One region of the Agromyces sp. GQ35 genome, then DNA from elsewhere that is predicted to be linked to it. Evidence: riboswitches for the same ligand, from Rfam matches in the RefSeq annotation. Region 1 holds a riboswitch; the other holds the start of a gene.
The links. Region 1 has a riboswitch for thiamine pyrophosphate ahead of thiM (hydroxyethylthiazole kinase). Riboswitches for the same ligand answer to the same signal wherever they lie in the genome.
Positions count from the first base shown of each region.

Region 1 (15,210 bases):
GATGAAGAGGTACGGGATGCCCCAGGCGATGCCGAGCGAGACGAACAGGATGAGTCCGCGACGAGTCACTCGCCCATTGTGATCGCTGCCGCCGCCAGCCGCCGACAACGTGCTGCCGAGTGGGCGCGAAATCCTGCCGAACGCGTCAGTCGAAGATGCCGTCGAGCACGCTGCCGATGACGAGGCCGCCGAGGATGCCGCCCATCAGGTCGCCGCCGCCACCGCGGCGACCGCCGCCGCCCCAGCCCTGGCCGCCCCACTGTCCGGGATCTTGCGGACGCGACGAGTCGATGTCGCGCTGCGCGAGCTGCAGTGCTTCGGCCGCGAGGTACGCGACGCGGCGGGCCATCGCCATCGCCTGCTCGCGGTGATCTTCGCCGATGACGGCGACCGTCGCGGCGGGTGCGCCGAGGAAGTGGTCGAGGTCGAGCCGGATGCGGTCGGACTCGGCCAGGCGAGTGCGCGCGTCGGCACCGATCCAGCCGCGGTGCCCGGCGATGACGTTGCGGGCGACGGCGAGCTGCCGGTCGGCGTCGTCGATGGCGTGGTGCACGTGCTCGATGGGCGGAATAGGGCGGGCCGCGCGCTCGCGAGCGACGGCGATCGCGGCATCCAGCCCCGAGTTCGCCTCGCGCAGACGGCTCAGCTGGGCGAACGGGTCGGTGTTGACGCCGGCCGGCGGCAGGGCGGCGAGGGCGCCCTGCAGCGCGGTGATCGCCGTCGTGACCGCAGCGGTGTGCGGCTCCTTGAGCGCGACGGCGAGATCGCCGCGGGAATCCTCGACGATCGCCGCCAGGGTCGACTCGGCGCGCAGCGCCTCGACCTCGAAGGTCTCCACCGCATCGAGCAGCGTCGCGGCCCGGCGCACCGATTCCGTCGACGCCTCGAGCGCGAGGTTGGCCTGCTCGCGCTGCCCCGCCTCACGCCGGCGCTCGGCCACGCCCGCGCTGTGCTCGGCGAATCCGAGCAGCTGCTCGGCCTCGGCCGGGTTGACCTCGACCTGGGCGAGCGCCTCGCGCGCATAGCGGCTGGCGAGCCGTTCGATGGTCTCGCGGGCGTGCGGAACACGGGAGCGCAGGCGCGCAGCATCCGCTCGCACTCCGGCGATGATCTCGGGAGCCCGGCGCGCACGCGCGATCTTCTCGGCGAGCGCCGAGGTGCGCTCGTCGAGCACCTCTTCGGCCCACTCGCACAACTGCGCGATACGGGCGTTGCGCTGCCGCAGCTCGTCGGCGGTGTCGGGAATCTCGTCGTGGTTCAGCTGGTTCAGCCGGAACGCCTCGCCCAGATGCTCGCGCACCGCGGCGAGTGACACGCTCAGCTCCATGGTCGCGTCGCGCCCGAGCTCGGCCTCGGCGAAGGCGAGCTCGTCTGCAGTGACGCGGATGCGCTCGTCGGCGGCGACCAGGGCGCTGCCGGCCCGCTTCGCCAAGTCGGCGTCTTGGGCCTGGAGTGCAGCATCGTCTTCGCGTTTGCGCTTGCCCCAGAATCCGGCCATGCATTCGATCCTAAGGGCGGCGCAGAGGGGCCGCGCTGAGAGCCGGCTGCGAGCAGCTTCGCGCGGGGAGAGCACCCGAACACTCCCCCCGCGCACGAGCTGTCGCAGCAGCGGAACCCTGCCGAGCCATCCCCCCGGTTGGCCGATCGCGTCAAGCGATCCTGCAGCGACGCAGACACGCGCCCTCTGTCGCGTGTTGGTCACGCTACGGGCCGGGAGCGCACGCGGCAACGCCAAGATTTCAGATGATGAACAGCGGATGCCTCGGCGCGCGAGCCGCGGCATCCGTCGCCGTCGATTCAGCCGTCGACCTCGCCGGCGCTTCAGGCGCCCGACTGCCCCAAGCGGTCGCTGCCGAGCTGCAAGGAGAGGCGCGCTGCGGCCTGCTGCAGGCGCTGCACGAGGGCGGGATCGGCCCGCTCGACGTCTTCGGTCGGCAGCGACACGGCGAGTGATGCGGTGATGCCCCCGGCGCTCACCGGCACGGCGACACAGGTGTAGCCGATCGCGTACTCCTCGCGGTCGACGACGCTCTCACGCGAGCGCTCCAGCTGGTCGAGCAGCACGCGCCGGTCGCTGATCGTGTGCTGCGTGAGTTCGGCGAGCGGATGCCGCGACACGTAGTCGAACCGCTGATCTTCGGGCAGCACGGCGAGGATCTGCTTGCCGAGCGCCGTCGCGTGCGCGCTGCTGTGCAACCCGACCCAGAGCTCGACCCGCGGATTGTGCACGGCATCGACGATGTCGACGAGGTGCACCTCACCGTCTTCGTAGCGCGAGAGATACGCCGTGGCGCCGAGCTCTTCGGTCACCCCGCGGAGCGCGCTGCGCACTCGCGAGAGGAACACGCCGTGGGCGGCATCCCCCGAGAGGAATGCCGGGAACCGGTCGCCGAGCAGCAGCCCGTCGGGTTCGCGCGCGAGGTATCCCTCGTGCACGAGCGTGCGCACCAGGTTGTAGGTGGTGCCGGGGGTCAGGCCGCTCGCCGCGACGAGCGCCTTCACGGGCATCGGCCGCGGCTCGTTGGCGACGATGTCGACCAGCCGCAAGGCGCGTTGCACCGAGCCGATCAGAGTCGGATCCGATTCTCGAGCGTCACGTGACGGCATCGGTTCTCCCCACTGCACCTGCGCTCATGCTAACGCCGCGGGTGCGCCTGCGACGCGTTTCGTTGCTTCGTGAGACGCGTCGGACGATGGATGGGGCGACTCGGTCGTCTACCAGACCATGGAGCCGATCGACCCCGTGGTGCAGCGCTCGATCGCCGCGGCACGGCGCAGGAGCGCGATGTCGGCGTCCGTCGGAAGGTCGGCGCCGACGCGACCGACCGTGACGGCGGCAGCCGCGGCAGCGAAGGTGCCGATGCGTTCGAGGTCGGACCGGTCGAACGCGTCGACCGGAGCATCCGAACGCAGGATTCCGGCGAGCAGCGCCGCCATGAAGCTGTCCCCCGCACCGACCGTGTCGCGCACGTCGACGGCAAACGATTCGACCACGACGCTGTCCGCCGGAGTCGCGATCACCGCCCCGTCGCGACCGCGCGTCATCGCGGCGACGCTGACGCCGGCACCGAGCAGGCGGTCGAGCACCGATCCATGCGACTCGCCGGGATACAGCCACGCCGCGTCCTCGTCGCTGAGCTTCACCACGTCGGCGAGTTCGACGTATCGCTCGAAGGCGACGCGTGCGTCGGCACAATCCCCGATGAGCGCCGGCCGTATATTCGGGTCGATCGAGACCAGCACCCCGGCCGGTCGTGTGCTGAGCGCAGCGGCGACGCGCGTCGCACCGGGTTGCAGCAGGAGCGCGATCGACCCGGCATGCACCACCCGTGCCGCCTCGGTCACGATCGGCTCGGTCACCCGCCACTCGATGTCGAAGGCGTAGCGGGCGGAACCGTCGGGGTCGAGTTCGGCGAGCGCCGTCGAGGTGCGCTGCAGGCTGATCGAAGCGGGCTCCACCAGAACTCCGGATGCCTCGAGCCGATCGAGAATCGTCCGGCCGTCGTCATCCGCGGCGAGCGCCGTGCGCAGCCTGGTGCGCACACCGAGCCGAGCCAGGCCGAGCGCGACGTTCGCCGGCGACCCGCCCGGAGAACGCGTGAGCTCACCTCGCGACCCCACCAGGTCCATCACCGCTTCGCCGATGACGAGCACGTCTTCGCCGGCGGCCGGCGGCTCGTGCTCAACCATGGGTCGCCGCGCCGGGAACCGAGAGCTGGGGCGCCAGCCCCGCGACATCCGCCGGGATCGTCAGACGCCCACCGACCCACGAGACCGGCACGGGGTCGATGATCTCGCCGATCCACTCCCCCGTGGGCGACGTGTTGCGGAACGCGAGCAGCTGCCACACCCCAGCACGGTCGAGCACGAGCCGCCCGACGTAGAGCGACTCGTCGGCGACGCGGTATGCCCCGGCGATGTCGAAGGGCCCGGCAGGGTCGTCGACGTTCACCGCCCAGATGCCGCCACGCTCGCCGCGCGCCCTGCGCTCGCTCGAGAGCTCCGAGCCGAGGCACGAGAACAGCAGCACCCAGCGCCCATCGACCTGCTCGAGCTGCAGCACCTCGAGCTGCCCGAAGCCCGAACCGACCACCGAGCGCGGCGGCTCGACCCGCCACGTCTCGAGATCGGCCGACCACGCGGTGCCCACGACGCCCCGCGACGACGGGTCGCCGGCATTGGCGCGGGCGGTCAGGAGCATCCGCCACCCCTCTCCCGAAGGGTCGCGGAACACCCACGGGTCGCGCCACGCCTCGTCGGGCCAGGCTCCATCGGCGAGCCGCTCGTACCATCGCGGGTCGGGGGCGACGAGCGCGCGACCCGTCGTCGACCAGTTCACGAGGTCAGCGGATGTCGCGGAGCCGACCCGCTGCACGAGTCCGCCGTGCTCGCGGTCGACGCCCGTGTAGAACATGCGCCACGTGCCGTCGTCGGCGCGCACCACGGAACCCGTCCACGTGGCGAGGTCGTCGAACGCCGGAGCATCCGAGGGAACGATCGCGTCGGCGAGCTCGGTCCACTCGACGAGGTCGGTGGAGACGGCGTGGCCGATGGTTGCGCGCCAATGCCGACGGTCGGGGTCGTGCAGTGCGCGTGAGGCCTTGAGGAAGAAGAGGTGGAACTGGTCGCCGTCGTCGGCGAACCAGAAGTCCCACACCCAGGATGAAGCAAGTCGAAGCATGTGTGCCCTCGTTCAGGTCGGTGGAGTCGGTGAAGTCGGTGGAGTAGCCGGTCGGAATGTGCGAGTGGGTACCGGGCGGCGGCCGAGTCAGCGCGCCGGGCCCGCGACCGACGCCCGTTCCACGATCGGGCAGTCGAGCAGCACGGGGTGCGCGCCGAGCACCGGCACCCCGGCAGTGCCCACGCCCCCGGCATCGCCCTCGATGAGCGAGGCGAGTGTCTCGACGGCCCACGCGCCCATCTCGTAGTGGGGCAGCGCCACGGTGGTGAGCGGTGGATACAGGCTCGAGGCGATCGGGTCCTGGTCGTCGAAGCCCACGATCGAGACGTCGGCCGGGATCACCAGGCCGAGCTCGGCCACGGCCCGGTAGGCGCCCATCGCCATGCGGTCGTTGTAGCAGAACACCGCGGTGGGGCGCGTCGCGGGGTCTGCTCCATGGTCGAGCAGGCCCATGGTGGCCTCGTAGCCGCCGATCGCCTCCGACTCGGCCTCCGCGACGAACCGGTCGGGGTCGAGGCCGGCCGCCATCATGCCGTCACGGTAGCCCTGCAGACGACCGCGGGTGGCGGGCACGTCGACCGAGCTCGCCGCGAACGCGATGCGCCGGTGCCCGCGGCGAACGAGCAGCTCGACGACGGATGCCGCGCCGGCCCGCTCATCGGGCAGCACCGACGGGATCTCACCATCGCGGTCGCGCGCACCGATCAGCACCGCCGGAACCGCGTGCAGTTCATCGGGCGGCACGACCTCGTCGTGGTAGACGGTGGCATAGATGATGCCGTCGGCCTGCCGGTCGATGAACGCCTGGATCTGCGAGGACTCGACCTCGACGCTCGTGCTGAGCCGGGAGTTGATGATCGCGAGGGTGAGGTTGTTGCGACTCGCCTCCTCCTGCGCGCCGAGGATGATGCGACCGGCGTGCGGGGTGGTGGCGATCTCCTCGGTGAGCAGCCCCACCATGCCCGACGCCTGCGTGCGAAGGCCGCGCGCGAGCCGGTTGGGCTGGTAGCCGAGCTCGGCCGCGAACTCGCGCACACGAACCTTCGTCTCGTCGCTCGTGCGGGTGTGCGGGGTGTCGTTGAGCACGTGCGAGACGGTCGTCACCGAGACGCCCGCCGCCGCCGCGACGTCGCGTATGCCGACCTGCTTGCGAGGCATCCGTCTCCCTGTTCTCATCTCACCGTCTCACCTTCGTACCAGTTCGTACCCGACCCCGCGCCCTGCACCCCGCGATCGCCTACCCGGGGGCGATCGCCGGGGTCGCCCTGAACGCGTTCGCAGCACGGTCGACGACGACTTGGGCATCGGTTCCGGAATCCAGGATCGTGTTCCGCGTCGAATCTGAGTCGACCCGAACGGCCGTGACGGCGAGGCTGTCCGAAGCCTCGGTCGTCAACAGGGCGTCCACCTGGGCTGCGAAGCAGGAGTCGCTCGACGTGGTGCGCACCTCCATCGCGACGACGTGGTTGCTCGAGACGTAGTTGCCGCCTCCCGCCACGAGTCGGATGATGACGGGGGTCGCGCCGGCCGGCCGGATGGTCTGCGTGTCGACCACCTCGGAGAAGTGGTTGCCGATCACGGAATTGTTGCTGCCGTCGACGCTGAGGAGTCCGAAGAGGTCGTCCAGTCCGTTCCCGACGCCCAGGAACGGGGTCCACGGCTCTTCGTCGCGCAGGAAGTGGTTCGTGGCCACGAGGTTCTCCGAGCTGTTCGCCGCGAGCACCACCATGCCGGGGGAGAACGAGTGCAGACGGTTGCCCGTGACACTCGAACGCGTGACGCCATGGAGATGGACGCTGCTCGCGCCACGGGGGAACACGTTGTTGGCGGTGATCAGCAGCCCGCCGTGATTCTCGGCATAGATCGAGTAGCCCTTGAAGCCGGCTCCGATCAGGTTGTCAGTGATCTTCGACGCCTGTCCCCACCCGCGCAGCTCGATGCAGCTGCCGCATTCGGCGATGAAGTTGTCGTGCACTGAGAGCGCGTCGGCGTTGTAGATCGTCAGCGCGTGCTCGAGGTACACGAACCCCATGCCGGTGATGCGGAACGAGTCGTTGGCGCTGCCGACGTAGATGCCCGTCTTGCCGTTGACGTAGGTGTTCTCGGGGTGCAGCTCGGAGCCGTCGCCGACGAAGTGCATCCCGTCGATGCAGAAGTTCGCGAACTCGACCGAGCTGATCCGGGGGCTCCCGCTTCGCTCGATCACGAAAGCGGCACCCGCGGACTCGTTCGCCTCTGCCGCCCCTGCCGCCTCCGCCTCCGCCTCCGCGACGGGAAGGTCCACGACGATGCGGCTGCCGCCGGGCCACAGCTCGTGCAGATCGGGCCACTCGTCTTCAGGGACGTTGAACCGGATGCTCGACGAGGTGAAGCCGTGTCCCGAGCCCTCGATCCTGAGGAAGCTGACGTCGATCACCACCTGCGTACGAAGGTGGTAGTCGCCCGGCGGTACGTAGATCACCGCGCCGGGCTTGCCGCCGTGGTGCTCGTCGGTGGCCGTCTGCCGCGCCTTGATGTCGGCGATGATGCTGTTGATGACCTCGCCGACATCCTCGGCCGCGTTGCCGACGGGCCACGTCGTCACGTCGTAGCAGTTGACGCTTGGCATGGCGTGATCGCCTTTCGTGTCGTGAGTTCTCGGGCCTCGGCCGCGCAGGTGCGACGTGTTCGCGCCAGTCATGTGCCGTCGCTCAGCCCTTGACGGCGCCGAGGGTGAGCCCGGCGACGATGTGCCGCTGGAGGAGGAGGGTGAGGAGGATGACGGGTACGGAGTAGACGGCGGCGAGCGCCGTCATGCCCGCCCAGTCGAGGCCGAACTGGGTCTGGAAGTTCGCGATGACGATCGGCGTCGTCTGCGCCCGCACGCTCGTGAGCAGGAGGGCGAAGAGGAACTCGTTCCATGAGGCGAGGAACGCGAAGATCGCCGTGACGGCCAGGCCGCCCGTGACCACGGGCAGCACCACCCGCCACAGGGCCTGCAGCCTGGAGCATCCGTCGACCTTCGCCGCTTCGTCGAGCTCGTCTGGCACCGCTTCGAAGAAGCTCGCCATGAGCCAGATCGACAGTGGCAGCGAGATCGTCGTATGCGCCAGCGCGAGGCCGAACGAGGTGTCGGTGATGCCGAGGTTGCGCATCACCTCGATGAGCGGAGCGCCGACCGCGATCGTCGGCACCATTCGCGTCACGAGCGCCGCGACGATGAACACGCGCCCGCTCGGGGTTCGGAATCGCGTGATCGCATACGCCGCGGGCACCGCGAGCACGAGCGACAGTGCCGTCGAGATCACGGCGGTCACGACGCTGTTCACGAGCGCCGCCGGCACGCCGGCACGGCTGAGCGCCGACACGTAGTTGTCGATGGTCCACACTTCGGGGAGCACCGACGGCGGCACGGCGATCGCGTCGAGCGGTGTCTTGAACGACGTCAGCAGCAGGTAGAGGAACGGGAATCCGTACAGTACGAGGGCAGTCGCGAGCAGCACCCAGAGGATGAGTCGGCTTGTGCGGCCTCGGGTTTCGAGGGGGTTCATCGGGCGTTGCCTCCCGGTCGCCAGATCAGTGCGATGGCCGCGATCGACACGGCGAGCATCGCGATCAGGTACACGGTGCCCATCGCGCTCGCGAGGCCCGGATCGCCGAACCGCGTCATCGTGCGGTAGATGAGCAGGCTGAGCGTCGTCGTGCTGCCCTGCGGGCCGCCGTCGGTCTGGATGAGGATGATGTCGAACGCGCGTGCCGCGTCGATGCCGCGCACGATCAGCGCCACGGCGATGACGGGCCGCAGCAGCGGGATGATGATGCTGAACAACAGTCGCCAGAAGTTCGCGCCGTCGATGCGCGCGGCCTCGACGACGTCACCCGGGATGTTCTGGAGTCCCGCGAAGAGCACGAGCGTGATGAACGAGGTCGTCAGCCAGATGTCGGGGATCGCGACCGAGAAGAGCGCGATGTTCGGATCGCTCAGCCACTGGATCTGGTCGGGGCTCGAGATCACGCCCCATTCGAAGAGCAGCTGGTTCACGATGCCGAAGTTGTCGATCAGCAGGAACCGCCACAGGAGGCCGGCGACGACGGGCGCGATCATGAGCGGATACATGAAGAGCGTGCGGAAGCCGTTCGAGCGCCGGCCGAGCGCCGTGAAGAGCAGCGCAACCGCGAGACCGAGCACGAACTCCGCGGTGACGACGATCGCGGTGTAGAGGAGGGTGCGAACGGATGCGCCCTGGAACGCCTCCGAGGCGAACGCCGTCGCGTAGTTGTCGAAGCCGACGAACTCGCGGGGGCCGCCCGCGATGGGCGAGATCTCGAAGAAGCTGTCGGTGACGAACTTCACGAGTGGCCAGGCGACGAAGACGGCCAGGAAGATCGCGGCCGGAAGCATGAGCATGAGGGCGAAGCGACGGTCGCTCATGCTCCGGCGGGGCGGGCGGAGCCGGCGGGGCGGGATGCCGCCCCCGGCCGGGGCGACGGTCGTCGCCGCCCCGGCGGGTGCAGTGCTGGTGGAGACGGTCATCGGTCTACTCGACGATCGCCTCGATCTGCGCCTTCGCGTCGGCGAGGAGTGCGGCGTTGTCGGCCCCGGGCTCCACCGCCTTCTGCAGCAGCGGCACGAGCACGGAATCGACGATCTCCTGCCACTGCGGCGTCGCCGGACGGGCGAGCGTCTGCGGGGCGTTGAGCGTTTCGAGCAGCGCCTCATAGTGCTCGTTGCCCTCGCCCACCTTCGACTCGAACGCCGAGACACGGGCCGCGAGGCCGAGCGAGGTGTCGAGCGAGAGCTCGTTGTGCTCGTAGGCGAAGCTGATGAACTCCTTCGCCTCGTCCTGCTTCTCGGATGCCGTCGGCACCGACAGGTACCACGCCCCGGGCACGCCGGCGATTCCGCCGGGCCCGGCGATCATGGGTGCGGCGCCGATCGAGTCCTTCACGACCGAGTCCTCGGGCGTGGAGGCGTAGGCGTGTCCCCAGAACCGCATCATCGCGAGCTGCCCCTGGTAGAAGAGGTTCTGCGAGCCGCCCCAGTCGATCTGTGCGGCGCCCGAGGGCGCGTACGGGAGGAGGCTCGTGTAGAAGTCGAGCGCCTCGAGGTGCTCGGCGTCGTCGATCGTGACCTCGCCGCTCTCGGCGTCGAGCACCATGTGCTCCTCGCCGGCCTGCGAGACCGTCGCGAGCCACTCGGTCTCGACGGCGCCCTTCACATCGGTGCCGTAGAGGTCGGTCTGGCCGTCGCCGTCGGTGTCGCGCGTGAAGAACTCCGCGACATCCGTGTACTCCTCCCAGGTGGTGGGCGGAGCGAGCTCGTAACCGTACTTCGCCTGGAAGTCCGCCTGCTCCTTCGGGTCCTCGAAGAGGTCGGTGCGATAGAAGAGGATCTCGGAGTTCGTCCAGACCGGCATGCCGACGAACGCGCCGTCGACCTGCGCCTCGCTGACCAGCCCGGGGAAGAGGTCGCCTTCCACCTCATCGGTGAAGAGGTCGTCGAGCGGAACGACGCCGTCGGCGAACGCGCTCAGCCAGATCGCGTCGAGCGCGGCGACGTCGAACGAGACCTGCCCCGACGAGAGCTCAGAGGAGATGCGGTCGTAGAGGCCGGCGTACGGCAGCTCGACGAGCGTGACGGTGGTGCCGGTCTCCTCCTTGTAGGCGTCGGCGACCGGCTGGAGTTCGGCGAGCCCGCCTCCTTCGACGAGCACGGTCAGTTCGTCGGATCCGGCGGCCGCCTCGCCGCCGCCGACGCCGCAGCCCGACAATGCCAGCGTCGATGCCCCGAGGGCAGCGATCGTCATGGTGAGGCGGGTGCGCGTGGCGAACGCGGTCTTTCGTGTGCGAAGCTCCATTACTTCGACTCCATTCGTGTGTGGTGTCAAGGGTGTTCGGGATGTGCCTAAACGTTTTGCCAAAACGATTCGGCATGAGCATATGTCGCGACTGACAACGTGGTCAATACTTCGCTGGTGCCAAAATTTCGGGTCGTGATTTTGGCAGGTGCAGCCCGCCTCGCGCGCCTGGCGCTCACGACGCCGACAAGTGCTCGCAAGTGCATCTCGCCGAATTGCAGGCGAACCATCCCGACCTCGCGCACTTCTTCCACAATGATGGGGAGGTGGACATCTCCTCCTCCGTCTGGAACGAAAGCGCATGAAGCGACACGGCGCGGCCAAACGCACACTGCTTGCCGTCGTGCTGGCGGCATCCCTCATGAGCGGAGCGCTGACCGGCTGCGGCTTACTGCCGTCGGGTATGGGCACGGAGAAGGGGCCCGCCGACTACGGAGACGTGGCGGGTGCCGTGACGGCCGCAGAGCCCAGAGTGGTGGCGGTGGAGGACGTCGGCCGCCACCTGAACGGCTTCGCCTATGCGCTCGATCTCTCGCTCGTGACGGACTCTGCCGAGCCCTTCACTGCTGAGGAACTCGATGCGGTGGTCGAAGCGATCTGGGGAGCCCTGCCGTGGGAGCCGAACACGATCAGCATCACCGCCGGCGCGGACACGGCGGAGGGGCACGAGATCGTCGACCTCAGGGCGGCTGCCGCGGAGCTCGAACCTCTCGGCGTCACGGACGCAGGAACGGGCGGCGTCAGCCTGACCGGTATGGACGCGCGCTACGGCGAGTGGACGGCACCCGACTGAGCGGTCGCGGGCTACTGTTCCGTCTTCGGGGCGCCGGCTTGCGAAGAGCTTGCCGGCGCGGAAAGTTCTCGTGCGTCTGAGTGACGCCTGCAGCGTCGCGCTCGGCTGAGGCGGGCGTCGGCCAGCTTCGGGCCTGCATCACTCCGGCACGCTCTTTCGGTACTTCGGTACTTCGGTACTTCGGTACTTCGGTACCGGTTTTGGCGCCTCGACACTCTCTTGGCTCCGCTAGGCTCGCACGCAGTGACACGGGGTGCCGCAATCCGCGGCTGAGAACAGACCCGTCGAACCTGATCTAGTTCGGACTAGCGAAGGGATGTCGCGATGCTGACACGCACGCTCATCGACCCTGCCCACCTCATCGAGTCGAGCGGCGCGCTGCTCGACCATGTGCGAACGACGACGCCGCTGGTGCACTGCATCACGAACGGCGTCGTCACGAACTTCACCGCGAACGCGCTGCTCGCGCTCGGCGCGGCTCCCGCGATGGTCGACATCGTCGGCGAAGCCGGACCGTTCGCGACCGTCGCGAGCGGCCTGCTGGTGAACCTCGGCACGCCGCAGCCCGAGCAACGCGATGCCGGTCGCGAGGCCGTGCTCGCCGCTCGCGGCGCGCAGACGCCGTGGGTGCTCGATCCGGTCGCGATCGGCATGCTGCCGATCCGTACCGCGCTCGCGCACGAGCTGCTCGCCGAGCGACCGGCCGCGATTCGCGGCAACGCCTCCGAGGTGCTCGCCCTCGCCGGCGCCGGTGCCGGCGGACGAGGCGTCGACGCCGCCGACAGCACGGATGCCGCGGCATCCGCTGCCCGCTCGCTCGCCGCGTCGGCGGGGTCGGTCGTCGCGGTGTCGGGCCCGGTCGACCTCATCACCGACGGCCGGCGCACCGTGCGCATCTCGAACGGCGATGCGCTGCTCACCCGGGTCACGGGTGGCGGCTGCGCCCTGGGTGCGGTGACGGCGGCGTTCCTCGGAGCGGCTCGCGGCACCGAGCACGATGCGTTCGCGGCGGTGGTCGCTGCGAACCTCGTGTACACGGTGGCGGCCGAGCTCGCCGCCGACGGGGCATCCGGGCCCGGAAGCTTCGCCGTGCGGTTCCTCGACGCGCTCGCCGCGGTGGATGCCTCGGCGCTCGCGGAGCGGGCGCGAATCACGGTCGACGACGCCGATGCCGATGCCGACATCGCGAACGCCGCGACGGCCGGAGCCGTCGCGTGAGCGGCCCGGGCTCGCTCGACCTGTCGCTCACCCTCGTCACGGATGCCGCGCTCTGCGGCGAACGCGGAGTGGCCGCCGTCGTGGCCGACGCCGTCGCGGGCGGGGTGACCACGGTGCAGGTGCGCGACAAGCACGCCGGGCACGACGACCTGCTGCGCGAACTCGAGGTCGTCGCGGCGGCCATCGCCGGCCGCGCGACGCTGCTCGTGAACGACCGCCTCGACGTCGTGCTCACGGCGCGCGAGCGCGGCATCCGCGTCGACGGGGTGCACCTCGGCCAGGGCGACACGCCCGTGCTCGAGGCGCGCGAAGCCCTCGGGCCGGATGCCGTGATCGGGCTCACGGCGAACACACCCGCGCACCTCGGCGCCGTCGCGCAGCTGCCGCAGGGCACGATCGACTACCTCGGCGTCGGCGTGATTCGACCGACCTCGACGAAACCCGATCATCCGCCGGCGCTCGGCATCGACGGGTTCGCGCGCATCGCCGGGCTCGCTGCGAGCATCGGGATGCCGTGCGTGGCGATCGGGGGCATCGGGGCGACGGATGCCGCGGGGTTGCGGGCGGCCGGAGCGGCGGGGCTCGCCGTGGTGTCGGCGGTGTGCGCGGCAGCGGATCCGGCGGAGGCCGCTCGGGAGATCGTGCGGGCATGGGGCGGGGGGCTCGCGGGGGGTCTCGATACGCGTCCTCCTGCGTCGGGCGCTACTCGACCGGCGGGTGGGGTGGGCGCTACTCGACCGGCGGGTGGGGTGGGCGCTACTCGACCGGCGGTGCCGCGGGTGTTGAGCATTGCGGGGAGCGACCCCTCGGGCGGGGCCGGCGTGCAGGCCGACCTCAAGGCGATCGCCGCGGTCGGCGGATACGGCATGGCCGTCATCACGGCGCTCACCGCGCAGAACACGCACGGGGTGCGCGCGGTGCACGTGCCGCCCGTCGAGTTCCTCCGCGCTCAGCTCGACGCGATCTCCGACGACATCACGGTCGACGCCGTGAAGCTCGGCATGCTCGCGAACGCCGAGGTGATCCGCGAGGTCGCCGACTGGCTCACCCGTGTTCGCCCGCCCGTCGTCGTGCTCGACCCGGTGATGGTCGCCACGAGCGGCGATCGCCTGCTCGACGCCGACGCCGAGCAGGCGATGCGCGAGCTGCTCCCCCTCGCCGACCTCGTCACCCCGAACCTCGCCGAGCTCGCCGTGCTGGCCGGCGACGCGCTCGCGACGACGCGGCCCGAGGCTCTCGACCAGGCCGCCGCCGTCTCGAGCACCTACGGCGTGCGCGTGCTCGCGAAGGGTGGTCACCTCGGCGGCGACAGCGCGCCCGACGCGCTCGTCGACGCGCGCCTGCACCGAGCCCCGTCGGCGCGCAGCGCAGACCATGCAGGCCGCCCAGAGAGCTCGGCCGAGCGACGGGATGCCTCCGTGCACGAGTTCCCCGGCGAGCGCATCTCCACGACCGCGACGCACGGCACCGGCTGCTCGCTCTCCTCGGCGATCGCGACGCTCCGGGTCACCCGTGGATCGTGGCATCCGGCCGTCGCCGACGCCCGCAGCTGGCTTCGCGAATCGCTGCGCCACGGCGAATCCCTGAACGTCGGCAGCGGCAACGGACCCGTGCACCACTTCGCCGGGCTGTGGCGGCGGGGCGGGCTCGTCACCGCGCCGACGCCCGCCGAGGTCGAGGCCGAGTGGTGGGCCGACGTCGCGGGAGTGCGCCACGGCATCGACGAGCTGCCCTTCATCCGCGGCCTCGCCGACGGGTCGCTCGCGCGGAACGACTTCGAGTACTACCTCGCCCAAGATGCGATCTACCTCGGCGAGTACTCCCGTGTGCTCGCCACCGCGTCGACCATGGCACCGGATGCCTCGGAGCAGGCGTTCTGGGCCCGCGGCGCCCACAACTGCATCGCCGTCGAAGCCGAGCTGCACCGCGACTGGCTCGCCGGGGCATCCGCTGCCCTCGACGAACGCGGACCGGTGACGACCGCCTACCTCGATCACCTGCTTGCGACCTCGGCCCGCGGCGACTACGCCGTGCTCGCCGCCGCGGCGCTGCCCTGCTACTGGCTCTACGACGACCTCGGCCGGCGGCTCGCCGGCGGCGACTTCGGCGAGCAGACGGCGGCGCCGGGGCATCCGTACGCCGACTGGCTCACGCAGTACGGCGACCCGGCCTTCGCCGAGGCGACGCGCGAGGCGATTCGCATCGTGACCGGTCTCGCAGCGCGTGCGACCCCGCAACTGCGCGAGCGGATGCTTCGGGCGTTCCGCATCTCGGCCGAACACGAACTGGCGTTCTTCGCCGCGCCGAGCGCCCGCGCGGAAGCCGCAGCGTGACCGCCGCGAATCGCGCGGTCGCCGCGGCATCGTTCGGCACCGTGCTCGAGTGGTACGACTTCTTCCTCTACGGCACGGCCGCGGCGCTCGTCTTCCCTGCGGTGTTCTTTCCGGGCGACGACCCGCTCACCGGCATCCTGCTGTCGTTCGCGGTCTACGCCACGGGCTTCCTGGCGCGCCCGGTCGGCGGGCTCTTCACCGCCTGGCTCGGCGACCGCTACGGACGGCGCGCGCCGCTCACGGCGACGATCCTCGTGATGGGTATCGCGACCGCGTGCATCGGCCTGCTCCCGTCGTACGCGATGGTCGGGGCGCTCGCGCCGACGCTGCTCGTGACGCTCCGTCTCG
Region 1 covers NZ_JCAXEO010000001.1:503,122-518,331, forward strand. Annotated here, with positions in the region: gene AC6CH0_RS02375 (DMT family transporter) at 1-69, opposite strand, end outside; gene AC6CH0_RS02380 (coiled-coil domain-containing protein) at 146-1,498, opposite strand; gene AC6CH0_RS02385 (IclR family transcriptional regulator) at 1,822-2,559, opposite strand; gene AC6CH0_RS02390 (carbohydrate kinase family protein) at 2,716-3,690, opposite strand; gene AC6CH0_RS02395 (glycosyl hydrolase family 32) at 3,683-4,681, opposite strand; gene AC6CH0_RS02400 (LacI family DNA-binding transcriptional regulator) at 4,769-5,839, opposite strand; gene AC6CH0_RS02405 (right-handed parallel beta-helix repeat-containing protein) at 5,919-7,289, opposite strand; gene AC6CH0_RS02410 (carbohydrate ABC transporter permease) at 7,372-8,211, opposite strand; gene AC6CH0_RS02415 (carbohydrate ABC transporter permease) at 8,208-9,092, opposite strand; gene AC6CH0_RS02420 (ABC transporter substrate-binding protein) at 9,199-10,518, opposite strand; gene AC6CH0_RS02425 (hypothetical protein) at 10,820-11,311, shown strand; TPP riboswitch at 11,551-11,645, shown strand; gene thiM (hydroxyethylthiazole kinase) at 11,636-12,529, shown strand; gene AC6CH0_RS02435 (bifunctional hydroxymethylpyrimidine kinase/phosphomethylpyrimidine kinase) at 12,526-14,862, shown strand; gene AC6CH0_RS02440 (MFS transporter) at 14,859-15,210, shown strand, end outside.

Region 2 (15,210 bases), on a different contig from region 1:
CAGCGGCCTGAAACTGCCGGCGCTCTCGCTCGGGCTCTGGCACAACTTCGGTCACGAGCGGCCCTACGACACCCAGCGTGCAATCGTGCGGCGGGCGTTCGACCTGGGCATCACGCACTTCGACCTGGCGAACAACTACGGGCCGCCGGCCGGAAGCGCCGAAGAGACGTTCGGCCGCATCCTCACCGACGACCTGACCTCGTACCGCGACGAGCTGGTCATCTCGTCGAAGGCCGGATACGACATGTGGCCCGGCCCCTACGGCGACTTCGGGTCGCGCAAGTACCTGCTCGCCTCGCTCGACCAGAGCCTCGGGCGACTCGGCCTCGACTACGTCGACGTCTTCTACTCCCACCGGCCCGACCCCGAGACGCCCATCGAGGAGACGATGGGCGCGCTCGCGTCGGCAGTGCGGCAGGGCAAGGCCCTCTACGTGGGCATCTCGAACTACGACCCCGAGCAGACCCGAGCGGCCGCGGCAGCCCTCGACGCCGAAGGGGTTCCGCTGCTGATCCACCAGCCCCGTTACTCGATGTTCGACCGCCACATCGAAGACGGTCTGTTCCCCGCGCTCGAGGAGGTCGGCGCAGCGAGCATCGTGTTCTCCCCGCTCGCGCAGGGGCTGCTCACCGACCGTTACCTGGCGGGCGATGTTCCCGCTGACTCACGGGCTGCGACGAGTCGCTTCCTCTCCGCCGATCGCATCAGCGCCGAGTACCTCGACCGCGCTCGTGCCCTCGACGCGATCGCGAAGGAGCGCAGCCAGACGCTCGCCCAGCTCGCGCTCTCCTGGGTGCTGCGGCAGCCGCTCGTCGCGAGCGCCCTCATCGGAGCGTCGAGCGTCGCGCAGCTCGAGCAGAACGTCGCGGCTCTCGATTCCGCGCCCCTCACCGAGGCGGAGATCGCCCGCATCGAGCCGCACGCAGCGCACGGCACTTCGCTGATCTGAGACTCGGCCGCCCGGCATCGCATCACGCCGCGCCATCGTTCGCATCGAACGGTGGCGCGGCGTCGTCGTCGACCACGGCGCGCGAGTGACGCCTGCGAATCCACCGCGATCGGATGTCGGCGGCACGCCGTACTCTCGTGACACCACCGCAGGGCTGGCTGCAACACGAGAGGAGCGATATGTCCGCCGCGATCGTCAGCGTTGCACGCACTCGGGAGCCGTTTCCCGACCTCGTGCCGGGCCTGCTCATCTTCCCGGCTGCCCCGGGGCTCTGGCGGGTCACTCGGCCGCAGGGCGCGGTGCTCGGGCACATCGAGCAGCGGGGCGCCGGAGACGAGGTGCGGTTCGGGGCGAAACGACTGCTCGCCGGCGGCATCCGCTCGATCGATCTCGGCGAGTTCTGGTCACCTCGCGACGCAGCAGAAGTGTTTCGCTGACCGTCGCCGGTCCGGTGTTCGGGGCACGCCGCAGCCGCTCGGCCGTGGCGGCGCTCGCGCGCGGTAGCCTGCGGCCATGCAGTGGTGGAACGATCTCATTTCGTGGCTCGGATCGAGCGCGGCACGTCCGGCCGTCTTCTCGGCCGTCGTGCTGTTCTTCGCAGTCCTCGCGGCCGGCCTTCTCGCCGTGTGGATCGCCAATCTCGCGATCAAACGCCTGGTCGCCCAGCGCGATCGTGAGGCCAAAGCGGCCGCGATCGCAGCTCTGGTCGATGCAGCGACCGAAGCCTCGGTGTGGAACTCGTTGACCCCGCAAGAGCAGGTGCTCGCCGACCGCGCGGTCGGTCAGGCGGACATCATCGTGCGCCTGCTTCCGATCCGAGGATCGGATGTCGCGGCGAACTGGGCGGCACACCAACTGCACGAACTCAAGCGTGCCTCGGCGACATTCGGATACCAGCTCGACCCGGCCGTGGTCGAATTCCGCGACCGCCTCCTCGAATGGCAGCGACGTCCGTCGCGCACACGCCGGCAGTTCCAGAACGATCTCACCCGGTGGCGCGCGCAGCGTCAGGAACCTGAGCAGGCAGCCGTCGACCAGCAAGACGCCTGGGTCGCCGAACAGCACCAGCAGCGATACCAGGGTGCGGTCACGTTCGACGACGCACACACGGCGACGGCCAGCACCGCGCCGACGCCGACCGTGCAGAGCGAATCGCTCCGCTGATCAGCGGCGCTCGAGACGCTCGACCCGAGGTGCGATTGCTTCGGATCACACCGTCGGTCACTCGGCTCGAGCGCGCTCAGCGCCACCAGTCGTCGAACATCGACACCGGCACGGCGCGCTTGTGCCGCGTCTGCAGATAGCGAGCTTCGATGCGCTCCGCGACCGCCTCGTCGATCTCAGCGCCCTCGAGGTAGTCGTCGAGATCCCGGTAGCTCAAGCCGAGATTCGCCTCGTCGGACTGACCGGGATCCGCGTCGAGGAGATCGGCCGTGGGCACCTTGAGAAATAGCCGCTCCGGGGATCCCAGGTGCTCGAGCAGCGCTCGACCCTGACGCTTCGTGAGGCCGGTGAGCGGCAGGATGTCGGCGCCGCCGTCTCCGTACTTCGTGAAGAACCCCGTTACCGCCTCGGCGGCGTGGTCGGTACCGACCACGAGCAGGCCGCCTTCGCCGGCGAGAGCGTATTGCGCAACCATCCGCATGCGGGCCTTCACATTGCCCTTGCCGAAATCGCTGAGCGGTGAGCCGGCCGCCTCGGCGTAGTCCGCCGTCAGCCCGTCGACACCGCCCTTGATGTTGAAGACGACCGTCTCTTGAGGAGCGATGAAGTCGAGTGCCAGCTGCGCGTCGTCTTCGTCGCGCTGCACACCGTAGGGAAGCCGAACCGCGACGAATCGCGCAACGCCGCCCTCCGCGACGATCTCCTCGACCGCGATCCGACAGAGCCTGCCTGCGAGCGTCGAGTCCTGGCCCCCGCTGATGCCCAGCACGAGACCGCCCGCGCCGGTGGCGCGCAGGTACGACTTCACGAAGTCGATTCGGGCACGCACCTGTTCGGCGGGGTCGATGACGGGGGTGACATTCAGGTCGGCGATGATTCTCGACTGCAGCTCTCGCATCCCACGACGATACCGCCGAGATGTTTCCGGCACGCAAACCGGAGGCCGCGTCGTCGACTGCGTCAACCGGCGGCTCCACTAGCATCGCGATTGATGCACGATCGTGCCCGGAGGGGGAAGACGCATGGACGTCTCAGTCGGAACGATGGTGCTCGTGCCGGCCATCGCCGTCGCAGCACCGCTGCTCGTGCGCGGTGTCGGACGATGGGTGACGATCCCACTCGTGGTCTTCGAGATCGTCCTCGGCCTCGCCCTCGGCCCCGCGATGCTCGGCTGGGTGGTACCCGACGCGTTCATGGGCCTCCTCGCCGACTTCGGCCTCGCGATGCTCTTCTTCCTCGCCGGCAACGAGATCGACTTCCGCGCCATCCGCGGCCGTCCGTTGAGCCGCGCCGCCATCGGCTGGATCATCTCCCTCGCCGCCGGCATCGGCGTCGCGACCGTGCTCGCCGTCGATCTGCCTGCCGCCGCATTCATCGGCATCGCGCTGACCTCGACGGCGCTCGGCACGATCATGCCGGTGCTGCGCGACTCCGGCGACCTCGCCACCCCGTTCGGCGTCGCCGTCATCGCGCTCGGCGCGGTGGGCGAGTTCGGCCCGTTGCTTGCGATCTCGATCTTCCTGAGCGGTCGCACACCGCTCCTCGCCGCCGCGGTGCTCCTGACGTTCGCCGTCATCGCCGGCATCGCGATCTGGCTGGCCGCGAAGGGGGGCGGCAGACGTCTGCATCGAGTGATCACCGCGACCCTGCACACCAGCGGCCAATTCGCCGTGCGCCTCGTGATCTTCGTGCTGCTGGCCCTCGTGGCGCTCAGCATCGTCCTCGACCTCGACATGCTCCTCGGCGCATTCACCGCGGGCGTGCTCTACCGCCTTCTGCTCACGGGGGCCCCCGAACGGGACGCCGAACTCGTCGAGACGAAGCTCGAAGCCGTCGGCTACGGGTTCCTCGTGCCGGTGTTCTTCATCAACACCGGAGTGACGTTCGACCTGGGCTCGCTCTTCGGCGACCTCCGCACGATCGCGCTCCTGCCGATCTTCCTCGTGCTCATGCTCGTCATCCGCGGCATCCCATCAATGCTCGCCGCACCGAAGGGTTCGAGCCGCCGAGAACTCGCCGCGACGGCACTGTTCGGCGCCACCGGCCTACCCATCATCGTCGCGGTGACGGCGATCGGCGTCGACAACGGCGACCTGCCGAGCGGAACGGCGGCGGCGCTCGTGGGTGCCGGGATGCTCTCGGTGCTGCTCTTCCCGCTCATCGCGCTCTCGTTGCGCAGGGATCGGGCGAAGACCGCTGAGCCGGCACCCTCGGACGGCGGACAGCACATCCCGATCGAGGGATGACGTGCCACCCGACCCCTCGTCGGCCGCCTGCACATCAGGGCTCTCCCGGCCCGCCCCGGTATGCTTGGCAGCGCCGCCCCCGTAGCTCAGCGGATAGAGCAGGAGCCTTCTAATCTCTTGGTCGCAGGTTCAATTCCTGCCGGGGGCACCCAGAGCATCGATCGATGCATCCCGAAGCGCGATTCGCAGTCGTACTCCGATCCCAGACGACTCGAGCGAAGCACGTCTGACGGCCCCGATAGAATCGCCGCATGGCTTCCTCGAGTGACCGATTGGTCTGGATCGACTGCGAGATGACCGGACTCGACCTCGAGGTCGATGAACTGGTCGAGATCGCCGTCGTCATCACCGACTACGACCTGAACCCCGTCGATGCTGGGCTCAGCATCGTGATCAAGCCCGACTCGAGTGCACTCGAATCGATGGGCGAGTTCGTACGTACGATGCATACCCAGTCGGGGCTCATCGAAGAGATCCCGAACGGTGTCAGCGTCGCCGAAGCCGAGTACGAAGTACTCGAATACGTGCTCAAGCACGTGCCCGACGAGCAGAAGGCGCCGCTCGCCGGCAACTCCATCGGCACCGACCGCGCGTTCCTCTCGAAGTTCATGCCGCGCCTCGATGCGCACCTCCACTACCGCAGCGTCGATGTCTCCTCCATCAAGGAGCTCGCCAAGCGCTGGTTCCCCCGCGCGTACTTCAACTCACCGCAGAAGAACGGCGGGCACCGCGCACTCGCCGACATCCTCGAGTCCATCCGCGAGCTGCACTACTACCGTCGCGCGGTCTTCGTCGCGGAGCCCGGACCGTCGACGCAAGAGCTGCAGACTCTCGCGGCGACCGTGGTGGACGAGTTCGACGCCAAGGTGTAGTAGTCTCTTTGAGTTGCCAGATTGCTTCGGCGGTCGGCACATGGTGGGTATAGCTCAGTTGGCAGAGCGCCTGGTTGTGGTCCAGGAGGTCGCGGGTTCAAGCCCCGTTACTCACCCCAATGTTGTACACCGGCCGAACGGCTCGCTTCACCGGCCGAGTACCGATTCGCATCCCGATCGGAGCCGCTCGTGGAACTCGACGCCGAGGCGTTCGAAGCGATCGTGGTCGATGAGCTCGATCAGTTGCCAGACGACATGGTCGACGGCCTCGAGAACATCGTGTTCGTCGTCGAAGATCGACCAGAAGACGGATCGCTCGACCTGCTTGGCCTGTATGACGGCTGGGCGCTGACCGAGCGCGATCGTTACGGCTTCGGCGAGATGCCCGATCGCATCGTGCTGTATCGCGAACCGCTGCTGGCGATCGCGGCCGATGAAGACGAACTCCGCGAAGAGATCCATGTGACACTCGTGCACGAGATCGCCCATTTCTACGGCATCGACGACGCACGACTGCACGAGCTGGGCTGGGCGTGAAGCCAGGTCGGGTTACGCTCGTTCCATGAGCACCACCCCCGGCCGCATCGTCGGCATCGCCGTCGGAGCGATCGCGATTCTCGGCATCGGGGTCTACGGCCCGGCGATGCTGCTCGGGCCGCTTCCAGCGGTCACCGTGAAGGTCGATCCCGACGCCACTGCTGCGGGAGAGAGCGTTGCAACCGCGATCATGCTCCCCGACACGGGCGCGAGTGCGATCGCGGCGGTGGACGACGCCGGCATGGCGACGACCCTCGCCGCCGCAGGCGATACAGCCGCCGTTCCCATCGGCGGGGCCGCGAAACTCGTCACGGTGCTCACCACGCTCGATTCCCTGCCGCTTGCGGCCGAGGGCGCGGGCCCCGCGATCACGATCGGCCCGGCCGACTACACCGACTACCTTCGTTACGTCGCCGAGGACTCCCGGACTCTCGCGGTGCTGCCGGGTGAGAGCTGGACCGAGCGCGACGTCGTGCGCGCCGTCCTCCTCGCTTCGAGCAACAACCACGCCGACACTCTCGCCCGTTGGGCCTTCGGCGGCGTCGACCCGTATGTCGAAGCGGCAAATGAATGGCTCGCCGAGAACGACTTCACGGCGACGCGCGTCGCCGACGCGACCGGGCTCTCGGGCGACAACGTCGGCACGGCCGAAGAACTCACCCGACTCGGCGCCCTCGTGCTCGCCGACCCACGCCTCGCCGAGCTCTTCGACGGTGCAGACGCGCCCGCCACTCCGGGCGAGCGCGACGTTCCGGACGTCGTCTCCCATCTCGGTGATGCCGGTGCACGAGCGATCTCCCGCAGTTATACCGACCAGGCGGGGGTCACGTTCGTCTTCGCCACCGAGGTGGCCGGAGCCGAGGGCGAACCTCCGCACCGCCTGGTGAGCGGCATGACGCTCATGCCCGATTACGAGACGCTCGACGCGGCCGTGCAGGCGGCGATCGCCTCGAGCAGCGCCGCGGCTGCGCCGATCGAGGTCATCACGGCCGGCACCACGTATGCGAGGGTCGAATCCGCTTGGGGCGACGGTGCCGACCTCATCGCCTCTGTCAGCCGAGCGGATGCCGCGTGGGGCAACCCGGTCGGTGAGACATCCGTCTCCGTCGAACGGTTCACGACCGCCTCGGCCGGCCGCGACGTCGGCCGCGTCAGCGTTGCGACGTCGCGCGGTGATCTCGCCTCACCGCTCGAGTTGACGAGCGACATCCGCGATCCCGGGCCGCTCTGGCGGCTGTCGAACCCGGCCGCGCTCATCGGGGCGTTCTTCGCCGATCAGCAGGACTGATTCGGCTCAGCAGCATTCGTCGGCGCGGCTCAATCGTTCTCGTCGTCGGACTCCACCGGGTCGGAGTCGTCTGCGTCGAAGCGGAACTGTACTCGCATCTGGCCATTTACCTCGCGCTCATCGACGGCGTCGTACCAGAACAACGATTCCAGCCCGTCGACCGCGGCCACCATGCCGACGCGTTGCTCGGCCTTGCCGCCGACCAGGATGCGCTGCTCGAATTCGCCCTCGAGCGGGCCGTCGAGGAACTCCGCGAGGTACTGGGCGCCTGCCGTGTCTGTGCTCATGTCACTACCGTAGCCCCCGAGGGAGGCCGCGTGACGGGGGTTGCGCGGGTCGCGATCACGTGCCGACGACACGCACCCGCACGTCGGCGCTCCGCGCGGGCCTGGCGCGAGCGAGGTACCGGCGCCACTGCCGCTCCCACATGTTCCAGTACGGGTCGAACGCGCCGGCGTCTCGAGCGAGCGCCCGGCGCTTGCGCGTCTGGGCCGACGCCTCGACCCAGACGCGCACCGCGTCAGCCGAGGCGACGGCGGCGAACGCACCGCAGCCCTCGACGATCAACGGCCTCCCCGGTCGACTGCGTTCGATCGCGCCGACCTGCTCCGCCGCCCAGTCCCAGCGTCGCCACTGCCCGGCTGCACCGCGCCTGCGCCGCGCGATGAGCTCGTGCGACACCTCGATGCCCGCCCGTTCGAGCCCGCCCCACCCCGGGTAGACGTCATCGAGCCGAACCAGCTCGGGCGCCCAACCCGGCCATGCTCGCACCATGGCATCTGCCAGGGTGCTCTTGCCCGAACCGCTCGGCCCATCGATCGCGATGATCAATGCCCGCCCGGAGCGCGCGTGCTCTCGCGCCAGAGCGAGCACCCGGTGCACCGCGGCTGCCGATGCACCGTCGTCGCGAGGAGCCGTCACGACCACACCGGGTGGAAGGTGCCGGCCCAGATCGCGGCGCAGATCGCGAGGGCGGCGATGCCGACAGCCAGGCAGAGCAGCGCGGCATCCGTCCAGCCGACGCGCGATTCGCGTGCCCACGTTCGCGGCTGGTCGGAACCGAAACCACGCGCCTCCATCGCGGTCGCGAGCTTGCTTCCCCGACGGATGGCGAGCACGAGAAGCGCGAACGCCATCGTCGCGAAGCGGCGGATGGCCCCGTGATCGCCGATGCCACGTGCCCGCCGTGACAACGCCATCGCCCGCCAGTCCTCGATGAAGAGTCCGACCAGGCGGGCCCCGGCAAGCGCGCCCAGCACGAACCGGCTCGGGAGGTGAGCGATCTGCGCGAGACCGTCGGCGAGCTCAGTGGGGTCGACATTCATGAAGAGCAGCACGGCGGGCAGACCGATCGCGAGCACCCGCACCGTCACGGCGACGGCGAGTTCGATGGACCCCTCGGTGATGCGTGCCAGCCAGAACGACCAGTACTCAGTGCCCTCGGGCCGGCCGTAGAGCAACATGCTGAGCCCCGCGACGGGCGCCGCGATGAGGATCGGCCACGTACGAGCCACGAGCACCCGCGGCGTCACACCCGCCAGTGCGAACAGCAGGAGCTGCACGGCGAGCGCCACGGCAGCGCTCACCCAGTCGACCGTCAGCAGGAGCGGAGTGGTGAGCAGCATCGCCGCCGCAAGCCGGCTGACCGGGTTGACGCGGTCGACGAGTCGGAGTCGAGGTGCCGCGATCATGCGGTCGCCTTCACGCGCAGCGCGTCGCGACTGAGGTCGAGATGCTGATCGCCGAGAGCGACGAGGTAGGCCGGGTCGTGGCTCACCGAGAGCAGGGTGACGCCGTCGTCGACGAGCCCCCGCAGGAGCGTCACGAGCTCCATCCAGGTCAACCGGTCCTGGCCGAACGTGGGTTCGTCGAGGATGATCACTCGCGGCTGTGCGACGAGCGCACATGCCACCGTGAGTCGCCGTTGCTCGCCTCCGGACAGCGTGAACGGATTCGCCTCGGCGAGCCGGTCGAGGCCGAGGCGATCGAGCATCTCGCTCGTGCGTCGCGCCGTCGTCGCCGTATCGAGGCCGAGCGCACGCGGCGCGACCTCGAGCTCGCGAAGCACCGTGGACGCCACGAACTGATGCTCGGGTTCCTGGAACACGGTACCGATGCGGGTCAGCAGTTCGCGCGAGCGCCACCGGATCGGATCCGCTCTGAGCCCGGCCGCAAGTTCGGGTGCAGCTCGCACACGGCCGCTGATCGGCGGCAGCAGCCCGCCCATCGTCAACGCGAGCGTCGACTTGCCGGCGCCGTTCGGTCCGGTCAGTACGGTTGATGCCGCGTGCGGAAGGGAGATCTCGAGGCCCTCACGAACGATCGCATCGCTGCGGCGACCGATGGCGAGATCGACCGACTCGAGATCGACGACGGATGCCGCGTCGACGGACCGGGCGCCCGTCACCGTCGGCGGCGCACCCGGCACCCAGACGCCGGCGCCGAGCAGCGCTTCCCGTTGCGTCTCGATGACGTGCCCCGGGTCGCCATCGGCGATGAGCCGACCATCGCGACCGAGCACGATGACGCGCGTGACGAGGTCGATCCAGACGTCGACGCGATGCTCGACCACGACGAACGTCGCCCCCGTGCGATCGAGCGTGCGCGCGACAGCGAGCCTCACCTCGGCGACGCCCTGCGGGTCGAGGTTCGCGGTCGGCTCGTCGAGCAGGAGCAGCCCCGGTCGCATCGCGAGCGCGCCAGCCAGCGCGAGACGCTGCTTCTGCCCGCCGGAGAGCGAATTCGTGGGGTGGTCGAGAGGGAGATCGAGACCGACCTGCTCGAGCGCCGCGCGCACCCGGGGCCAGATCTCGTCGCGCGGCACGCCCAGGTTCTCGCAGCCGAAGGCGACGTCGTCGCCGACTCGAGCCAGGATCACCTGCGAATCGGGATCCTGCAGCACGAGGCTCGCGCGCCCGCGTACGGAGCCGGGCCACTCGCCGTCGATCAGCAGTGACCCGCTCTCCTCGCCCTCTTCTGCGCCGCCGTGCACGCCGGCGAGTGCGTGCAGCAGCGTCGACTTGCCGGAACCCGAGGGGCCGAGCAGCAGTACCCGCTCCCCGGGTGCGATGCGCAGGTCGATGCCGTCGAGAGCCGAACGCCTGCGGCCGGCGTGCCGCCACCCCCACCCGCGCGCCTCCACACGCGCGGGTCGGGGTGCTTCGGAGCCGTGGTCCACGTCAGACCCGCTGTGCCACATCTTGGCCGGCGGCGAAGCGACTCAGCGCTCCTGTCGCCGCGAGGCCGCGCACGATGAGCCAACCGAGCAGTCCGGCGAGCACGGCTCCGGAGATCACGACGGTGGTGAAGTAGAGCCCGAGGAATTCAGGCGACTTCTGCAGGTTGCCGGACAGGAAGAGCTCGAGCGTCCACGCCGCAGCACCCGCAGCGGCCCCCGCGAGCATCGCGGGAAGCACCCCGAACCTGCGATACGCGAGCACGGCGAAGACCAGCTCCGCGCCGAGGCCCTGGGCGAGTCCGGAGTAGATCGTCTCGATGCCCCATTGGTTGCCGATCAGTGCCGACACGATCGCGGCGAGCAATTCGACGAAGAGCGCGGCGCCGGGCTTGCGGATGATGAGTCCGCCGAGCACACCGCCGATGAGCCAGATGCCGACGGCGATGCCGCCGAGCCCGGGGGTGAGCGCGTCGGCAGCGCTGAACCAGGCGTAGCCGACGTTGTTCCAGAAGAGGAAGAGCAGCCCGGTGGCGACGCCGATGACGCTGGCGACGACGATGTCGACGACCCGCCAACGCAGAACGCGCGGCTTCGATGCGACGGGACCGACGCTGACTTCAGAGGATGCAGTGTGCACTGTCGTGCCCTTTCGATTCGTGGAAAGAGGCACGGGAAATGAGATGTGATTGGCCTCCCTGCGCTGGCATGACCCAGATCAGGTTCGACGGTCGAAGGTTGAGAACCTTCCTCTCAGCCCGGCTCACCGGACTCCCGTGTTTCGCTGACGAGTATACGCCGACGACAGCAGGGAAGGGGGTCAGTGGACGCCGAGAGAATGCGTGGTCAGCGCTTGAGGGCTCTGATCACCATTCGCAGGGCCTTGCCGGTGACCCACACGAGTGGTGTGGCGACGAGCAGCAGCCCGATGAGGTTCGGTTCGAAGCGGACGTCGCCGCTGCCACGGCCGACGTATGCGCCGAGCGGAATGGAAAGTCCGCCGCCGCCCCCGCCACCCGCTTGGTCGCCCTGCTCGTCGGACCCGCTCCCGGCCCCGAAACCGTAGTATGCGAGTGCTACCGGTACGAGCGTGGTGCCGTCGATTTCGACGGCATCGCCGTACGAGGTCTTCACGCCGACGCCGGCGACGGTCTCAGCAAGTTCCAACACGAGTTCAGCCATGCTGGCAACGCTACCGGCGGACGCGTCGGCGGGCCACCCCTTGCGCTTTCGTCGATCGGGCTGAACGCCCCGTCAATCGTCGGCTGCGTCTCTGCGCCGTGACGATTCCACGCGACCCGTGGCGGGGCGTACCAGCGACGCGGGTCGCACCGCTCCTCGGCCGAAGCGCGCGGTCACCTCGTCGATCGTGCGCTCCGCCTCGCGCCACTCCTCGTCGGGATCCCACAGCATGGCGCCGCTGCCCGACGGCCGAAGTTGCTCGGCGCGAACCCCGACGAGACGGATTCGAGCGCCGTCACCGGCGAGCTCGCCGAGGGCCGCAGATGCCTCGTCGTAGATGCGGCGTGCGACATCCGTGGGCTCCCCCAGCGTGCGCGACCTCGTCACCGTGCGAAAGTCCCCGTAACGGAGCTTCAGCACGACCGTGCGCCCGAGGAGACTTGCCTTGCGCAGCCGCACGGCGACGTCGTCGGAGAGCCGGAGGAGCTCGCGCCGCAATTGCTCGATGTCGGTGAGGTCGTAGCCGAAGGTGACCTCGTGGCCGATGCTCTTCTCTTCGCGACCCGTGACGACGTCGCGAGCGTCGACGCCCATGGCCAAGTGACCGAGCTTGGCTGCAAGCGCCGGCCCGAGTGCACGTGCGAGTGCATCTGCAGGCATCGCAGCGACGTCGCCGACCGTACGGAGCCCGATGCGCGTCAATGCGTCTTCGGTCACACGACCGACGCCCCACAGCGCCGAAACCGGCAGCGGATGCAGGAACTCGAGCGTGCGATCGGCTGGAACGACGAGCATGCCGTCTGGTTTCGCCCGGCTCGACGCGACCTTTGCCACGAACTTCGTCGCCGCCACACCGACCGAGCAGGTGAGTCCCGTCTCGCGCTGAACCCGCTGGCGCAGGGTCCACGCGATCTCGGCGGGGCTGCCATGCAGCCGGCGCGCGCCTGATACGTCGAGGAACGCCTCGTCGATCGAGAGCTTCTCGACGAGCGGCGTCACCTCTTCGAAGATCGTCATCACTCGGCGCGAGTACTCGGCATAGCTCACATAGTCGCCGCGAAGCACCACCGCACTGGGGCACCGTTGCAGCGCCAGCGACATCGGCATGGCGGAGTTCACACCGAACCTGCGAGCCTCGTAGCTCGCCGCCGACACGACGCCACGCCCCGCGGTGCCGCCGACCAGCACGGGCTTGCCGCGGAGCTCCGGTCGCTTCAACAACTCGACCGACACGAAGAACGCGTCCATGTCGACGTGCAGGATGGGGGTCGCCGAGTCATCGACGGGACCGGTCGTGACCTGTCGCGACGAGCCGTCCTGCTTGCTCATAGTGTGACCCTAACCGGTACCACCGTCAGCGGAGGGTCGGTCGGAAACTCGAGCGGGAACTCAGAACCCGAAGTCGCCGCCACCGCCGAAGTCGCCGCCACCGAAGTCGCCGAAGCCGCCGAAATCACCGCCAGAATCGGCACCGGATGCGTCTGAGGCCGACGAATCCGCACCTGCGTCGCCACCGGAGTCGCCGCTGCTCTCGGCACCGGCCTCAGCCGATGACGGATCAGGCAGGAACGCCTGTGCGATCGCCGAGCCGACGACCACACCCGCGACGGAGCCGAGCAAGGATCCCGCGAACATGCCGCCGAACGACGGCCCACCCTGCTGGCCGCGGCCACCAGGGGCATCGGCCCGGTTGAAAGCGCGCTCCACGCTGCCAGGAGCACGAAGCTCCGCCCGGGTCGCCGCCCGGGCGAGGGCGCCCGGTTCAGCGGAGACGAGCCGCTCCCCGGCGGGCGCCTCTTCGGTCAGCGAAGCGAACACCGCATCCCGCTGCTCTGGGGTGAGCTTCGCGAACGCCTCGGCATGCACCGCCTCGATCGACTCGGGCGGCGCCGTGCGCATCAGGTATCGGTAGCGTTCGATCGCGAGCTCATCGTCACTCAGCCTTCGGGCCGAGGGAGGAGCCGGGCGAGTCGCTGGCTCATCGGGCACGGTTCCGAAGAGACGGTCAAGGAATCCCATGGTGTCCTCGTCAATCGTTCAGGGGGACGATCACTCTACGATCGCCGACCTTGAGCGGGCTGTGAAGTCGAGCGGGATGCTGCCCGGCAGTGAGACGGCGTCTACGCGCCCTGCCCGGCGCGCTCGAGCACGAGCTCGCGCACGCGCGCAGCATCCGCCTTGCCCTGCATCGCCTTCATGACCGCGCCTATCACCGCACCAGCAGCCTGCACCTTGCCATCACGGATCTTGGCGAGCACGTCGGGCTGGGAGGCGAGCGCCTCATCGATCGCCGCGATCAGCGCACCATCGTCGGAGACGACCGCGAGTCCGCGGGCATCGATGACCTGCTGCGGCGATCCCTCGCCGGCGATGACCCCTTCGAGCACCTGGCGGGCCAGCCGATCGGTGAGCGTGCCGGCGTCGACGAGCTGCGAGAGCTCAGCGACGTGCTCGGGCGAGACGAGGCCCGACGCGTCGCGATCTGCCGCATTCGCGAGCCGAGCGATCTCGCCCGTCCACCACTTGCGGGCGGCGGCCGGCGTCGCGCCGGCCTTCACCGTCGCCTCCAGCTCGATGAGCAGGCCCGAGTTCGCGACATCCTGGAACTCGAGGTCGGTGAAGCTCCACTCGGCTTTCAACCGTCGACGGCGCACCGCGGGCGGCTCGGGCAGCGCGGCCCGCAGCCCTTCGACGAGCTCCTTCGAGGGAACGACCGGCACGAGATCGGGCTCTGGGAAGTAGCGGTAGTCGTCGGCGTCGGACTTCGGCCGGCCCGCGCTCGTCGCACCGGTGTCTTCGTGCCAATGCCGGGTCTCTTGGGTGATCGTGCCGCCGCCGGCGAGAATGGCCGCCTGACGCTGGATCTCGTACCGCACAGCACGTTCGACCGAGCGCATCGAGTTCACGTTCTTCGTCTCCGTGCGGGTGCCGAGCTGCTCTTGACCGCGTGGGCGCAACGAGACATTGGCGTCGCACCGGAGGTTGCCGCGTTCCATGCGCGCCTCGGAGATGCCGAGCGAGAGCACGATGTCGCGGATCGTCGACACGTACGCCCGTGCGAGCGCGGGCGTGTCGGCTTCACCTCCGAAGATCGGCCGGGTGACGATCTCGACCAGCGGGACGCCGGCGCGGTTGTAGTCGACGAGCGAGTACTCCGCCCCCTGGATGCGCCCGGTCGAGCCTCCGACGTGCGTGAGCTTGCCGGCGTCTTCCTCCATGTGGGCGCGCTCGATCGGCACCGTGAACGTGCGGCCGTTCTCGAGTTCGACCTCGACCTCGCCGTCGAACGCGATCGGCTCGTCGTACTGCGAGATCTGGTAGTTCTTCGCGAGGTCGGGGTAGAAGTAGTTCTTGCGCGCGAAACGGCTCGACGGCGCGATCGAGCATCCGAGGGCGAGACCGAGGCTGATCGAGTACTTCACGGCCTCGCCGTTGACGACCGGCAGCGAGCCGGGCAGACCGAGGCACACCGGCGTCGTGAGGGTGTTCGGCGCAGCGTCGTGGAACTGCGAATTCGCAGGGTTCGGCGCCGACGAGAACATCTTCGTCGTGGTGTTGAGCTCGACATGCACCTCGAGGCCGATGACCGGCTCGAAGAGTTCGAGCGCCTGGTCGAAGTCCATCAGTTCAGCGCGGGCCATCAGAGTGCGCCTTCCTCGGTCGCGGTGAGCTCGTGTACGGAGAGGTCGGGAGCCTGCGCGAGAAGCGGGCCGCCCCATTGGGCTTCGAGCAACCGTTCGAGGGCGCCGCCCACGTTGTACAGTCGCGCGTCTTCTCGTGCGGGCGCGAGGAATTGG
Region 2 covers NZ_JCAXEO010000002.1:518,999-534,208, forward strand. Annotated here, with positions in the region: gene AC6CH0_RS14430 (aldo/keto reductase) at 1-949, shown strand, start outside; gene AC6CH0_RS14435 (hypothetical protein) at 1,129-1,386, shown strand; gene AC6CH0_RS14440 (hypothetical protein) at 1,463-2,113, shown strand; gene nadE (NAD(+) synthase) at 2,190-3,011, opposite strand; gene AC6CH0_RS14450 (cation:proton antiporter) at 3,136-4,359, shown strand; tRNA gene AC6CH0_RS14455 (tRNA-Arg) at 4,435-4,507, shown strand; gene orn (oligoribonuclease) at 4,611-5,231, shown strand; tRNA gene AC6CH0_RS14465 (tRNA-His) at 5,275-5,350, shown strand; gene AC6CH0_RS14470 (metallopeptidase family protein) at 5,421-5,768, shown strand; gene AC6CH0_RS14475 (D-alanyl-D-alanine carboxypeptidase family protein) at 5,794-7,056, shown strand; gene AC6CH0_RS14480 (hypothetical protein) at 7,086-7,343, opposite strand; gene AC6CH0_RS14485 (nucleoside/nucleotide kinase family protein) at 7,399-7,977, opposite strand; gene AC6CH0_RS14490 (energy-coupling factor transporter transmembrane component T family protein) at 7,974-8,747, opposite strand; gene AC6CH0_RS14495 (ABC transporter ATP-binding protein) at 8,744-10,234, opposite strand; gene AC6CH0_RS14500 (ECF transporter S component) at 10,236-10,871, opposite strand; TPP riboswitch at 10,910-11,010, opposite strand; gene AC6CH0_RS14505 (spore germination protein GerW family protein) at 11,078-11,413, opposite strand; gene AC6CH0_RS14510 (DNA polymerase IV) at 11,486-12,742, opposite strand; gene AC6CH0_RS14515 (hypothetical protein) at 12,803-13,432, opposite strand; gene gatB (Asp-tRNA(Asn)/Glu-tRNA(Gln) amidotransferase subunit GatB) at 13,534-15,054, opposite strand; gene gatA (Asp-tRNA(Asn)/Glu-tRNA(Gln) amidotransferase subunit GatA) at 15,054-15,210, opposite strand, start outside.
Region 2: linked by a shared signal. The riboswitch ahead of AC6CH0_RS14500 (ECF transporter S component) and the one ahead of thiM (hydroxyethylthiazole kinase) in region 1 are both predicted to bind thiamine pyrophosphate.